3 regions of the Kitasatospora sp. NPDC023118 genome follow, and region 3 is predicted to be linked to each of the others. Evidence: predicted binding sites of a transcription regulator. Region 3 holds the regulator's gene; each other region holds the start of a gene.

The links. The regulator HrcA, encoded in region 3, represses chaperone genes, less so after heat shock. The targets are predictions, from matches to a motif close to TTNGCACTCNGNNNNNCNGAGTGCNAA.
Region 1: the regulator HrcA is predicted to act here: its motif matches at 2,265-2,291, upstream of groES (co-chaperone GroES).
Region 2: the regulator HrcA is predicted to act here: its motif matches at 1,774-1,800, upstream of groL (chaperonin GroEL).

Annotation. Positions count from the first base shown of each region.
Region 1 is NZ_JBVHHW010000002.1:141,527-145,884, reverse strand. It holds gene ACZ3UD_RS03030 (polysaccharide deacetylase family protein) at 36-947, shown strand; gene ACZ3UD_RS03025 (THUMP-like domain-containing protein) at 956-2,152, opposite strand; gene groES (co-chaperone GroES) at 2,433-2,738, shown strand; gene groL (chaperonin GroEL) at 2,855-4,358, shown strand, end outside.
Region 2 is NZ_JBVHHW010000005.1:7,826-12,183, forward strand. It holds gene thrC (threonine synthase) at 1-559, shown strand, start outside; gene ACZ3UD_RS08080 (MoaD/ThiS family protein) at 587-865, shown strand; gene ACZ3UD_RS08085 (cold-shock protein) at 1,417-1,620, shown strand; gene groL (chaperonin GroEL) at 1,957-3,579, shown strand; gene ACZ3UD_RS08095 (hypothetical protein) at 3,692-4,048, shown strand; gene ACZ3UD_RS08100 (HD domain-containing protein) at 4,045-4,358, opposite strand, start outside.
Region 3 is NZ_JBVHHW010000023.1:3,853-8,210, forward strand. It holds gene ACZ3UD_RS26610 (16S rRNA (uracil(1498)-N(3))-methyltransferase) at 1-396, opposite strand, end outside; gene dnaJ (molecular chaperone DnaJ) at 498-1,637, opposite strand; gene hrcA (heat-inducible transcriptional repressor HrcA) at 1,711-2,745, opposite strand; gene htpX (zinc metalloprotease HtpX) at 3,018-3,938, shown strand; gene pspAB (PspA-associated protein PspAB) at 3,962-4,358, shown strand, end outside.

The DNA of each region.
Region 1 (4,358 bases), on a different contig from region 3:
GAGAGAAAGCTGGACGGGACCGGGAGCGCGGTGCGGTGAACAGGGACGGGCGAAGCAGGACCAGGACGTACGCGGCGGGGGCGCTGGCCCTGCTGGCCTTCGCCACCGCGTGCGGCGACAACGGGGGCGGCGGCAGCGCCGCCCCCGCCGCGACGAAGAACGCCTCGGCCGCGCCCCAGCCGTCCGGCGGCGCCGCGCCGACGGCCGCGGCCACCACCCCCGGCGCGGCCCCGGCCGAGGGCGACGCCGCGGCCTGGGCGAAGTGGAACCTCAAGCCGCTCGCCCCGGCCCCCGCGCCGCCCACGGACAAGCCGATCAAGCTCGAACGCACCGGCACCGTACCGGTGTTCAGCGATGTGAAGACGAGCGACAAGGTCGTCTTCATCACCATCGACGACGGCGCCGAGAAGGACCCGAAGTTCGTCGAAATGCTGACCGACCTCAAGGTGCCGATCACGATGTTCCTGACCAAGGACATCGTCAAGGACGACTACGGCTACTTCAAGCCGCTCCAGGCGCTCGGCAACCATATCCAGAACCACACCGTCACCCACCCGGTGATGAGCAAGCTCTCGGCGGAGAAACAGAAGTCCGAGATCTGCGACGACCAGGCCGCGCTCACCCAGCAGTACGGCACCGCCCCGCTGCTGTTCCGCCCGCCGTTCGGCGACGGCGCCAACACCCCGATGCTCAACACCTCGGTGCAGCAGTGCGGCCCGCGCGCGATCGTGCTCTGGCGCGAGTCGATGCAGATCCACGACATGCAGTACCAGGCCGCCGACAAGAAGCTGAAGCCCGGCGACATCATCCTGGCGCACTTCCGCGGCCCCAAGGAGCTCAAGGGCGCCACGATGACCCAGATGTTCGGCGAGCTGCTGGCCCGGATCCAGGAGCAGGGCTTCTCGGTGGCCAGGCTGGACGACTACATCCAGCCGCCCGCCTCCTAGGACGTCCCTCAGGGCGCCTGGACGGGCCGGCCCAGCATCATCAGCGGGCCGTGGTCGGTGCGGCTGAGGATCACCGTGACGGTGTTCGGCCCGGAGGGCTTGAGCTGACGGCGCAACTCCTCCGGGGTGATCGCCATCCCGCGCTTCTTGATCACCACCGTGCCGACCTGGCGCTCGCGCAGCAGCGCCTTCAGCTTCTTGATGTGGAACGGCAGCACGTCGGTGAGCTCGAAGGCGTGCGCGTACGGGGTGGCGACCAGCTCGTCCGAGGTCAGGTAGGCGATCTTCGGGTCGATCAGCCGGCCGCCGACCTGCTCGGCCACCTCGGCCACCAGGTGCGCCCGGATCACCGCGCCGTCCGGCTCGTACAGGTACCGCCCGACCGGGCCGGCCGGCGGGTCGGGCAGGTCGCCGCCGGTCAGGCTGGCGCCCTGCGGCAACAGGGTGGCGCGGTGCGGGCGGGCGGACTCGGTGCCGAACCAGAGCACCGCCTCCTTGACGTCCCCGTGGTCGGAGACCCACTCCGCCTCGGCGTCCGCCGGGACGGCCTCGTGCGGGATGCCCGGCGCCACCTTCAGCGCGCCGATCGGGGTCCGCCGTCCGGCCTCGATCGCCCAGGACAGCGGCGGGGCGTACGCCTCGGGGTCGAACACCCGGCCGCGCGAGGTGCGGCGGGCCGGGTCGGTGAACACCGCGTCGTAGCCGGTGACGTCCACCTCGGCGACGTCCGCGCAGCGCACCTCGACCAGCTCGGACAGGCCCAGCGCGGCGGCGTTGGCCGCGGTCGCGGCGCAGGCCGCCGGGTCCTTGTCGACGGCCAGCACCTCGATCCCGGCCCGGGCCAGCGCCAGCACGTCCCCGCCGATGCCGCAGCACAGGTCGGCGAGCCGCCGCACCCCCAACCCGGCGAACCGGCGCGCCCGCCACTCGGCCACGCTGCGCCGGGTGGACTGCTCGACCCCGTTGGGCGTGAAGTACATCAGGTCCGCGTCCGCCCCGAACTTCGCCCGCGCCCGCTGCCGCAACCGCGCCTGCCCGAACGCCGCCGACACCAGCTCCGCCGGATGCTCCCGCCGCAGCCGGGTGGCGAGCGCCAACTCCTCCTCGGGCGTGAACTCGCGCAACTCGGCGAGCAGGGCCTGACCCTCGGGGGTCAGCAGGGGCTGGAGGTTCTCGGTGTCCACGGGGCCATTCTGACCGGTCAGAGGACGTGGGAGGAGGTCGCCCGGCCGCAGCCGGGCGGGAGTGACCCAAGGGCGGATCAGGCACACACGAGTGCGACCACTCATCCGCAGCGCGAGACTCCCGGGCGCGCCGTTGGCACTCTGGTTGACTGAGTGCTAACACGGCCCTATGGTCGTCCTTGGCACTCCCCACTGGGGGAGTGCTAACGCGAAGACGCGTGTCTGACCCCCGCGACGGCAGGCTCGCAGGTTCGCCCCTACCCGTTAGAAAACCCCGTAATCTCCGAAGGGGAGCTCGGACGTGACCACCAGCAGCAAGGTTGCCATCAAGCCGCTTGAGGACCGCATTGTGGTCCAGCCGCTCGACGCCGAGACCACCACGGCCTCCGGCCTGGTTATCCCGGACACCGCCAAGGAGAAGCCCCAGGAGGGCGTCGTCCTGGCCGTCGGCCCGGGCCGCTTTGAGGACGGCCAGCGTCTGCCGCTCGACGTCGCCGTCGGTGACATCGTCCTGTACTCGAAGTACGGCGGCACCGAGGTGAAGTACCAGGGCGAGGAGTACCTGGTGCTCTCCGCCCGCGACGTTCTCGCGATCATCGAGAAGTAAGACGTCCCGACCCGCCCCGGATCCGTGTCCCAAGTGACAGGGGCCCGGGGCGTGGTTGTTGGTTCACGTAGTTCGGCGGCCGCTGGGCCGGCCGCAGCCCCGAGGGAATAGGGAACATGGCGAAGATCCTGCAGTTCGACGAGGACGCCCGCCGCTCGCTGGAGCGCGGTGTCAACAAGCTGGCCGACACCGTCAAGGTGACCATCGGCCCCAAGGGCCGCAACGTCGTCATCGACAAGAAGTTCGGCGCTCCGACCATCACCAACGACGGTGTCACCATCGCCCGCGAGGTCGAGCTGGACGACCCGTACGAGAACCTTGGCGCGCAGCTCGTCAAGGAGGTCGCCACCAAGACCAACGACGTCGCGGGTGACGGCACCACCACCGCCACCGTGCTGGCCCAGGCCCTGGTCAACGAGGGTCTGCGCAACGTCGCCGCCGGTGCCGGCCCGGCCGCCCTGAAGAAGGGCATCGACAAGGCCGTCGCCGCCGTCTCCGAGCACCTGCTGTCGGTGGCCCGCGAGATCGAGGGCAAGGACGACGTCGCCGCCGTCGCGTCCCTCTCCGCCCAGGACACCCAGGTCGGCGAGCTGATCGCCGAGGCGATCGACAAGGTCGGCAAGGACGGTGTCATCACCGTCGAGGAGTCGAACACCTTCGGCGTGGAGCTGGACTTCACCGAGGGCATGCAGTTCGACAAGGGCTACCTGTCGCCGTACTTCGTGACCGACGCGGAGCGGCAGGAGGCGGTCCTGGAGGACCCGTACATCCTGATCAACCAGGGCAAGATCTCCTCCATCCAGGAGCTGCTGCCGCTGCTGGAGAAGATCCTGCAGGGCGGTGCCTCCAAGCCGCTGCTGATCATCGCCGAGGACGTCGACGGCGAGGCGCTGTCGACCCTGGTCGTGAACAAGATCCGCGGCACCTTCAACGCCGTCGCCGTGAAGGCCCCGGGCTTCGGCGACCGCCGCAAGGCGATCCTCGGCGACCTGGCCGTCCTGACCGGTGGCCAGGTCATCTCCGAGGAGGTCGGCCTCAAGCTCGACCAGGTCGGCCTGGACGTGCTGGGCACCGCCCGCCGCGTGACCATCACCAAGGACGAGACCACGATCGTCGACGGTGCCGGTGACGCCGAGGCCGTGGCCGGCCGCGTCGCCCAGATCAAGGGCGAGATCGCCGCGACCGACTCCGACTGGGACCGCGAGAAGCTGCAGGAGCGCCTGGCCAAGCTGGCCGGCGGCGTCTGCGTCATCAAGGTCGGCGCCGCCACCGAGGTGGAGCTGAAGGAGCGCAAGCACCGCCTGGAGGACGCCATCTCGGCGACCCGCGCCGCGGTCGAGGAGGGCATCGTCGCCGGTGGTGGCGCCTCCCTGGTCCACGCCGCCAAGGTGCTGAACGACGGCCTGGGCCTGTCGGGCGACGAGGCCACCGGTGTCGCCGTGGTCCGCAAGGCGCTGCACGAGCCGCTGCGCTGGATCGCCCAGAACGCCGGCCTGGAGGGCTACGTCATCACCTCCAAGGTCTCCGAGCTGGAGATCGGCCAGGGCTACAACGCCGCCACCGGCGAGTACGGCGACCTGGTGAAGGCCGGCGTCATCGACCCGGTCAAGGTCACCCGCT
Region 2 (4,358 bases), on a different contig from region 3:
CGGCTGGCGGCTGCCGGAGCAGGTCGTCATCCCGATCGCCTCGGGCTCGCAGCTGACGAAGATCGACAAGGGGCTGCAGGAGCTGATCAAGCTCGGCCTGGTGGAGGACCGGCCGTACCGGATCTTCGGCGCCCAGGCCGAGGGCTGCTCGCCGGTGTCGGCCGCGTTCAAGGCGGGCCGGGACGTGATCAAGCCGGTCAAGCCGGACACCATCGCCAAGTCGCTGGCGATCGGCAACCCGGCGGACGGCCCGTACGTGCTGGACATCGCCCGCCGGACCGGCGGGGCGGTCGAGGACGTCACGGACGAAGAGGTCGTGGCGGCGATCCGGCTGCTGGCCCGGACCGAGGGGATCTTCGCGGAGACCGCGGGCGGGGTGACCGTCGGCGTGCTGAAGAAGCTGGTCGAGACCGGTCAGCTGGACCCGGCCAAGGAGACCGTCGCGATCAACACCGGCGACGGCCTGAAGACGCTGGACGCCGTCTCCGACGCCGGGATGACCGCCGTCATCCGCCCGACGCTGGAGTCCTTCCGCTCCGCCGGTCTCGCGTCCGTCTGAACCACCCCCACCCCCGCTAGGAGAGCCATGAGCGCCAAAGTCCGCATCCCCACCATCCTGCGCGCCTACACCGGCGGCGCGGCCGAGGTGACCGCCGAGGGGGCCAGCTTGGCCGAGGTCATCGCCGACCTGGAGCAGAACCACGCGGGCATCTCCGCCCGGATCCTGGACGACACCGGAAAGCTGCGCCGCTTCGTCAACGTGTACGTGAACGACGACGACGTGCGGTTCGCCGAGGGCCTGGCGACCGAGATCAAGGACGGCGCGAACGTCTCGATCATTCCGGCGGTGGCCGGCGGCTGCTGAGCCGTCGCATCCCGCTTCCCGGCCGCCCGTACGTACGGAATTCGACTCTCCGTATGTGCGGGCGGTCGCTGGCATTTCGGCGGGAATATTTCCGGGTCAAGTCGGAGTAGAGTGTGGCTCTGCTGGGAACGGGGCTCCCCTTCCGACTCGCGCAGTGCTTGGCCGGAGGTCGTCCGGACGCTGAGACCGGCTCGCGTCCCGGGCCGTGAAACATGTCAGGCAGATGTCAGAATTCCTGCGGGGGTTTGGGTAATTCGTCCGCTATGTCCGGCATGAAATGCCGATTTCATCCCGGTTTGTTCGGCCTTGTCTCTCGACGGGCCCATGGAATTCCTGGCGGCTGGCCCTGTTGCAGAGGGCGTCGATCCGGATACATTCAGCGGCGGTCGGCGTAATCGACCGCCCATCGGAAGCCGTTCGGCTTTCTGTGCGGAGGATTGCGGCGTGCACGGCTGCGCTCAGGGGGGGTTCCCCGGGCCGGCCTTCAACCAGACCCGGGCCCGCGACCTGCGGGCACGTGAAGGGCCAGCACAGCACTAGGGGAGTTCGGAATGGCTCAGGGCACCGTCAAGTGGTTCAACGCGGAGAAGGGCTACGGCTTCATCGCGGTCGACGGTGGTGCGGACGTCTTCGTCCACTACAGCGCGATCCAGATGGACGGCTACCGCACCCTCGAGGAGGGCCAGCGGGTCGAGTTCGAGATCTCTCAGGGACAGAAGGGCCCGCAGGCGGACATGGTTCGCGCGGCGGTCTGACCCCTTCCGACTCCAGGAGCTCGGCACGGCCCACCGCTGGTGGACCTCCTGCTTCTCGACGGGCCCGCACGACACGCGTCGTGCGGGCCCGTTCGCGTCCCCGTCCGCGAGCGCGGACGGGGCTCGACGGCGGCTCGCGGGTTGCCGATTGGGCTTGCACTCGACCACCCGGAGTGCTAATCATTGGCGTTAGCACTCACAGCGTGAGAGTGACAGCGGACCGGGTCGGTGAGGCCCCCGGGAGCGGTAGGGGAATGGACCCCCGCACACCAGGGCCGTCCGTCGCGGGCACCCCTTGGTCCGAGCAGTCGACCGTGTCCCGGAGGACCACTTCAGATGGCCAAGATCATCGCCTTTGATGAGGAAGCTCGCCGCGGCCTTGAGCGTGGCATGAACCAGCTCGCCGACGCAGTGAAGGTCACGCTCGGCCCCAAGGGTCGCAACGTCGTGCTGGAGAAGAAGTGGGGCGCCCCCACGATCACCAACGACGGTGTCTCCATCGCCAAGGAGATCGAGCTCGAGGACCCGTACGAGAAGATCGGCGCCGAGCTCGTCAAGGAGGTCGCCAAGAAGACCGACGACGTCGCGGGTGACGGCACCACCACCGCCACCGTGCTGGCCCAGGCCCTGGTCCGCGAGGGTCTGCGCAACGTCGCCGCCGGCGCCAACCCGATGGCCCTGAAGCGCGGCATCGAGAAGGCCGTCGCCGCCGTCTCGGACCAGCTGCTGGCCCAGGCCAAGGACGTGGAGACCAAGGAGCAGATCGCCTCCACCGCCTCCATCTCCGCCGCTGACACCCAGATCGGCGAGCTCATCGCCGAGGCCATGGACAAGGTCGGCAAGGAAGGCGTCATCACCGTCGAGGAGAGCAACACCTTCGGCCTGGAGCTCGAGCTCACCGAGGGCATGCGCTTCGACAAGGGCTACATCTCCGCCTACTTCGCCACCGACCTGGAGCGCATGGAGGCGACCTTCGAGGACCCGTACATCCTCATCGCCAACTCCAAGATCGGCTCGGTCAAGGACCTGCTCCCGCTGCTGGAGAAGGTCATGCAGAGCGGCAAGCCGCTCGTCATCATCGCCGAGGACGTCGAGGGCGAGGCCCTGTCGACCCTGGTCGTGAACAAGATCCGCGGCACCTTCAAGTCCGTCGCCGTCAAGGCCCCGGGCTTCGGCGACCGCCGCAAGGCCATGCTCGGCGACATCGCCATCCTCACCGGCGGCACCGTGATCTCCGAGGAGGTCGGCCTCAAGCTGGAGAACGCCGGTATCGACCTGCTGGGCACCGCCCGCAAGGTGGTCATCACCAAGGACGAGACCACCATCGTCGACGGTGGCGGCGACAGCGAGCAGGTCGCCGGTCGCGTGAACCAGATCCGCGCCGAGATCGAGAACAGCGACTCGGACTACGACCGCGAGAAGCTCCAGGAGCGCCTCGCCAAGCTGGCCGGCGGCGTGGCCGTCATCAAGGCCGGCGCGGCCACCGAGGTGGAGCTCAAGGAGCGCAAGCACCGCATCGAGGACGCCGTCCGCAACGCCAAGGCCGCCGTCGAGGAGGGCATCGTCGCCGGTGGTGGCGTCGCCCTGCTGCAGGCCGGTGTCGCCTTCGACAAGCTGGAGCTGGACGGCGACGAGGCCACCGGTGCCAACATCGTCAAGGTCGCGCTGGAGGCCCCGATCAAGCAGATCGCGACCAACGCCGGCCTGGAGGGTGGCGTCGTGGTGGAGAAGGTGCGCAACCTCCCCGCCGGTCACGGCCTGAACGCCGCCACCAACGAGTACGTCGACCTGGTCGCCGCGGGCATCATCGACCCGGCCAAGGTCACCCGCTCCGCGCTGCAGAACGCCGCCTCCATCGCGGCGCTGTTCCTCACCACCGAGGCCGTCATCGCCGACAAGCCGGAGAAGGCCGCCGCGGCCGCCGGCGGCGGCATGCCGGGCGGTGACATGGACTTCTGATCCTGATCGCTTCGATCGGATCGGTTGATTCCCCGTCCGCGTGGGCGGCTCCCTTCGGGGGGCCGCCCACGCGGCGTTTCGGGCAGTGGGAGTTTCGGGGGAGGATGGACGGATGGCTTCCGACGACATCGAGACCGCCCTGCACAACGCGCGGGCACTGATCCTGGCCGACCTCACCGCGCGCGACGTGGCGGACGCCGCCGTCGTCTCGCTGGTGGAGCAGGCCGTCACGCACCGCCGCTGGTGGTTGGAGCAGTGGCCGGACGGCACCGAGTACGTGCTCGGGCTGGTTGCCCAGGACGTCCAGGACGCGCTGCTGGAGGCGTACGGGCGGTGGCCGCTGTGCACCGACTGCGCGGCCGACGGGGACCCGCACGCGCTCGGCGTGGAGCCGGAGTTGGGGCCGGAGCCGCACTGGGTGTGCGGCAAGCGGGGCGCGGTGGTGGCGCCGGTGGGCAAGCTGGTCTAGTTTTCGAGCCCCTTGAGCTCGGCCGTCAGGTTGGTGCGGGCGGTCGCGGTGAAGCGCTCGCGGGCGGTGGGGGTGCGGTAGAGCGCCGGGAGCGCGAGGAGTTGGCGCAGCACGGCGGCCCGGCCCGCGCGGAAGTCCGGCTCCGGGACGAAGGCGTACTCCTCCCGGACGGCGGCCGCGTACGCCGCGTACGCCCCGGGGGAGCCGCCGAGGACGGCGAGGTCCGCGTCGCAGAGCACCTCGCCGTCGCGGTCGCCCGGGGCGGGGTCGTGGGTGACGGTGAGCAGGACGAGCCGCTCGACCTCGGCGA
Region 3 (4,358 bases):
GAGCGCCTTGGCTCCGCGCTCGCCCTTCCACTGGGTGATGCAGCGCGAGGCCGCCCAGGGGACCACCACGTCCACGCCGACCTCGGTCATGGTCTCCACGGCCAGCTCGCCGCGGTCGCCCTTGGGCAGCGCCTGGACGACGACGATCCGCGGCGCCGGCTCCGGCTCCCGGCGCACGGCGGCCACCGTGACGTCGATCGCGTCCTTGCCGAACACCTCGGCGACCACCCCGTCCACCCCGAGCCCCAGCCCGTCCGCCAGGGTCACCGCCTCACCGGCCGCCAGCCGCTTCACCGCGGCCGCGTGCCGCCCCTCCGCCCCGTCCAGGCGCACCAGCGCCCCGGGCGCGGCGGCGGCGATCCGCTCGGTCTCGACGACGAAGACGGGGGCGGTCATGGGGTGGTCCTCCGGAGGGTGGGCGGAACGGGAACGCGAAGGGGGTGCCGGGTCAGGACCTGTCTCTCGGGACCTGAACCCGGCACCCCCTCCCGGACGGCTTACCGGCCGTTGAAGGCGTCCTTCAGACGCGAGAACAGGCCCTGCTGGCCCGGCGCGAACTGGCCGGACGGGCGCTCCTCGCCGCGCAGTATGGCGAGCCGGCGCAGCAGTTCCTCCTGCTCGGCGTCGAGCTTGGTGGGCGTCTGAACCTCGACGTGCACTATCAGGTCGCCCCGGCCGCCCCCGCGCAGGTGGGTGATGCCCCGGCCGTGCAGCGGGATCGACTGGCCGGACTGGGTGCCGGGCCGGATGTCGACCTCCTCCAGCCCGTCTAGGGTCTGCAGCGGCACCTGGGTGCCGAGCGCGGCGGCCGTCATCGGGATGGTGACGGTGCAGTGCAGGTCGTCCCCGCGCCGCTGGAAGACGCTGTGGGTGGTCTCGGCGATCTCGACGTACAGGTCGCCGGCCGGGCCGCCGCCGGGGCCGACCTCGCCCTCGCCGGCCAGCTGGATCCGGGTGCCGTTGTCGACACCGGCCGGGATCTTGACGGTCAGGGTGCGGCGGGCGCGGACCCGGCCGTCGCCGGCGCACTCGGGGCACGGGGTCGGCACGACGGTGCCGAAGCCCTGGCACTGCGGGCAGGGGCGGGAGGTCATGACCTGCCCCAGGAAGGAGCGGGTGACCTGGGAGACCTCGCCCTTGCCGCGGCACATGTCGCAGGTCTGCGCGGAGGTGCCGGGGGCCGCGCCCTCGCCGTTGCAGGTGGTGCAGGTGACGGCGGTGTCGACCTGGAGTTCCTTGGTGGCGCCGAAGGCGGCCTCCTCCAGGGTGATCTCCAGCCGGATCATGGCGTCCTGGCCGCGGCGGGTGCGCGAGCGCGGGCCGCGCTGGCCGGCCGCGGCGCCGAAGAAGGCGTCCATGATGTCGGAGAAGCCGAAGCCCGCCGCGCCGGCGCCGAAGCCGCCCGCGCCCCCGCCGCCCGGTGAGAGCGGGTCACCGCCGAGGTCGTAGACCTGGCGCTTCTGCGGATCGGAGAGCACCTCGTAAGCGGCGTTGATCTCCTTGAACCGCTCCTGCGTCTTCGGGTCCGGGTTGACGTCCGGGTGCAGTTCGCGTGCCAGGCGCCGGAACGCCTTCTTGATCTCGTCCTGCCCCGCATCCCGTCGGACGCCGAGTACCGCGTAGTAGTCCGTGGCCACCAAATGCTCCGCTTGTTCCGCCTGTAGTAGTGCGACTGGACACCGCCGTTAGACATCTAACAGCGGTTGCTTGCTACGACTCGGCCAGGATCTGCCCCACGTACCGTGCCACCGCCCGCACCGCCCCCATTGTGCCCGGGTAGTCCATCCGGGTCGGACCGATCACACCGAGTTTGGCCACGCTCTCGTCGCCCGAACCGTAGCCGACCGACACCACCGAGGTGGAATTCAGCCCTTCGTACGCAATCTCCCGCCCGATCCGGACCGTCATTCCGGCGTCCCCGGTCTCACCCAGGAGGCGGAGCAGGACGACCTGCTCCTCCAGGGCCTCCAGGACCGGCTGGATGGTGAGCGGGAAGTCGTGGCCGAAACGCGTCAGGTTGGCCGTGCCGGCCAGCATGATCCGCTCCACGTTCTGCTCGGCCAGCGCCTCGAACAGGGTCGCCAGGACCGTACTGACGGTCGGCCGGTCGATCTGCTCGAACGTGGCCGGCAGCTCCTCCAGCAGCGCCGGGACGTCCGGCAGCCGCTGGCCGGCGGCCCGGACGTTGATCCGCGCCCGCAGGTCCGCCAGGACCGTCTCGCCGACCGTGCCCGGGCAGTCGACCATCCGCTGCTCGACCCGGCCGGTGTTGGTGATCAGGACCAGCATCACCTTCGCCGGGGCCAGCGCCACCAGCTCGATGTGCCGGACGGTGGAGCGGGTCAGCGAGGGGTACTGCACCACGGCGACCTGCCGGGTCAGCTGGGCGAGCAGCCGCACCGTGCGGGCGACCACGTCGTCCAGGTCGACGGCGCCGTCCAGGAAGTGCCGGATCGCCCGGCGCTCCGGGGCGCTCATCGGCTTGACCTCGGCGAGCTTGTCGACGAACAGCCGGTAGCCCTTGTCGGTGGGGATGCGCCCGGCGCTGGTGTGCGGCTGGTGGATGTAGCCCTCCTCCTCCAGCGCCGCCATGTCGTTGCGCACGGTCGCCGGGGAGACTCCGAGGTTGTGCCGCTCCACGAGGGCCTTGGAGCCGACCGGCTCCTCGGTGCCCACGTAGTCCTGGACGATGGCACGCAGAACGGCGAGCTTGCGGTCGTCCAGTTGGCGGACCTCACCGGCCATGGGCACGCACCTCCGTCTTCGCACGTTGTCCGTCTGTGATGCTGCGGGCCGCTCCGGGAGGACCCCGACCCTGGCACTCTGCGCACACGAGTGCCAAAACCGTATCTGCCAGTGTAAGGCCCGGGTCCTGTCCCAGGAACGGCCCGGCCGGAGTGATCCTGCCCGCAGTCCCAGGGCACGGCCCCTTCCGCCGCAACTCGCGGCGCGGGGGTGGTGCCCTGGGGCCGTCCGGGTGGCAGCATCGAAAGCGACGGCGAACGGAGGAGCAAGAGATGTCGAGCTCGGGCCAGCACACCCGTTTCGCGCCCGACCGCGGCCTGACCAGCCGCATGGTCGCGACGATGTTCGTGATCGGGCTGCTGTACGTCGGTTTCACGGGCCTGCTGATCGCGCTGCTGCGCGGGGCCTGGCCGCTGATCGTGCTGATCTCCGGCGGGCTGTTCGTGGCCCAGTTCTGGTTCAGCGACAAGATCACCGAACGGGCGATGGGCGCCCGCCAGGTGACCGAGGAGCAGTACCCCCAGCTGCACGGCACCATCGACCGGCTCTGTGCCCTGGCCGACATGCCCAAGCCCCGCGTGGCGGTCGCCGACAACGACATGCCGAACGCCTTCGCCACCGGCCGCAACCCGCAGAACGCCGTGGTCTGCGTCACCACCGGCCTGCTGCGCCGGCTCGAACCCGAGGAGCTGGAAGGCGTCCTGGCGCACGAGCTGTCGCACGTCGCCCACCGGGACGTCGCGGTGATGACCATCGCCGGCTTCCTCGGCGTGCTCGCCGGGGCGATGACCCGGGTCGCCATGTACGGCGGGTTTATGGGCGGCGGGCGCAACAACAACGACCAGAACGCGGCCATCGCGGCGCTGATCATCCCCCTGGTGTCGATGGTCGTCTACGCGATCAGCTTCCTGCTCACCCGGCTGCTCTCCCGCTACCGCGAGCTGGCCGCCGACCGGGCCGCCGCGCAGCTCACCGGCCGGCCCAGCGCCCTGGCCTCGGCCCTGACCAAGGTGACCGGGCAGATCGCGGCCATCCCCACCGAGGACCTGCGCAAGTCGCAGCCGTACAACGCCTTCTACTTCGCCCCCGCGCTCAGCGCCCGGGAGACCGCCTCCCAGCTGCTCTCCACCCACCCGACGCTGGAGAAGCGGCTGGCGCAGCTGGCGAAGATCTCCGAGCAGCTCGGCCGCTGATTCCCGTTGAGGAAAGGACCACCGTGGGATTCCTGGACGCCCTGTTCGGCCGCAGCAAGCCCGTCAAGCCCGACCTCGACCAGCTGTTCGGCGTGCCGTCCGCCGCGCTCACCCTGGAGGCCGGGGCCGGGTTCCTCCCCACCGGGCTCGGCTCGGTCTGCTTCGCGGCCGTCGAGGGCGCGGCCTTCGTCCAGGTCGAGCAGCAGGTCCGGGCGCTGCTGGACGCCGACACCGAGCGCGGCGGCGTACCGGTGGAGGCCTCCAAGGACGGCTACGGCTACTCCTGGCTGCTCGCCCGGCACCAGCCCGGGGAGCTGCCGGAGCTGGTGAACGACCTGCACGCGGTCAACAGCGAGCTGGAGGCGAACGGCTTCGGGCCGCAGTTGCTCTGCTCGCTGGTCTGCTTCCGGAACGGGCAGG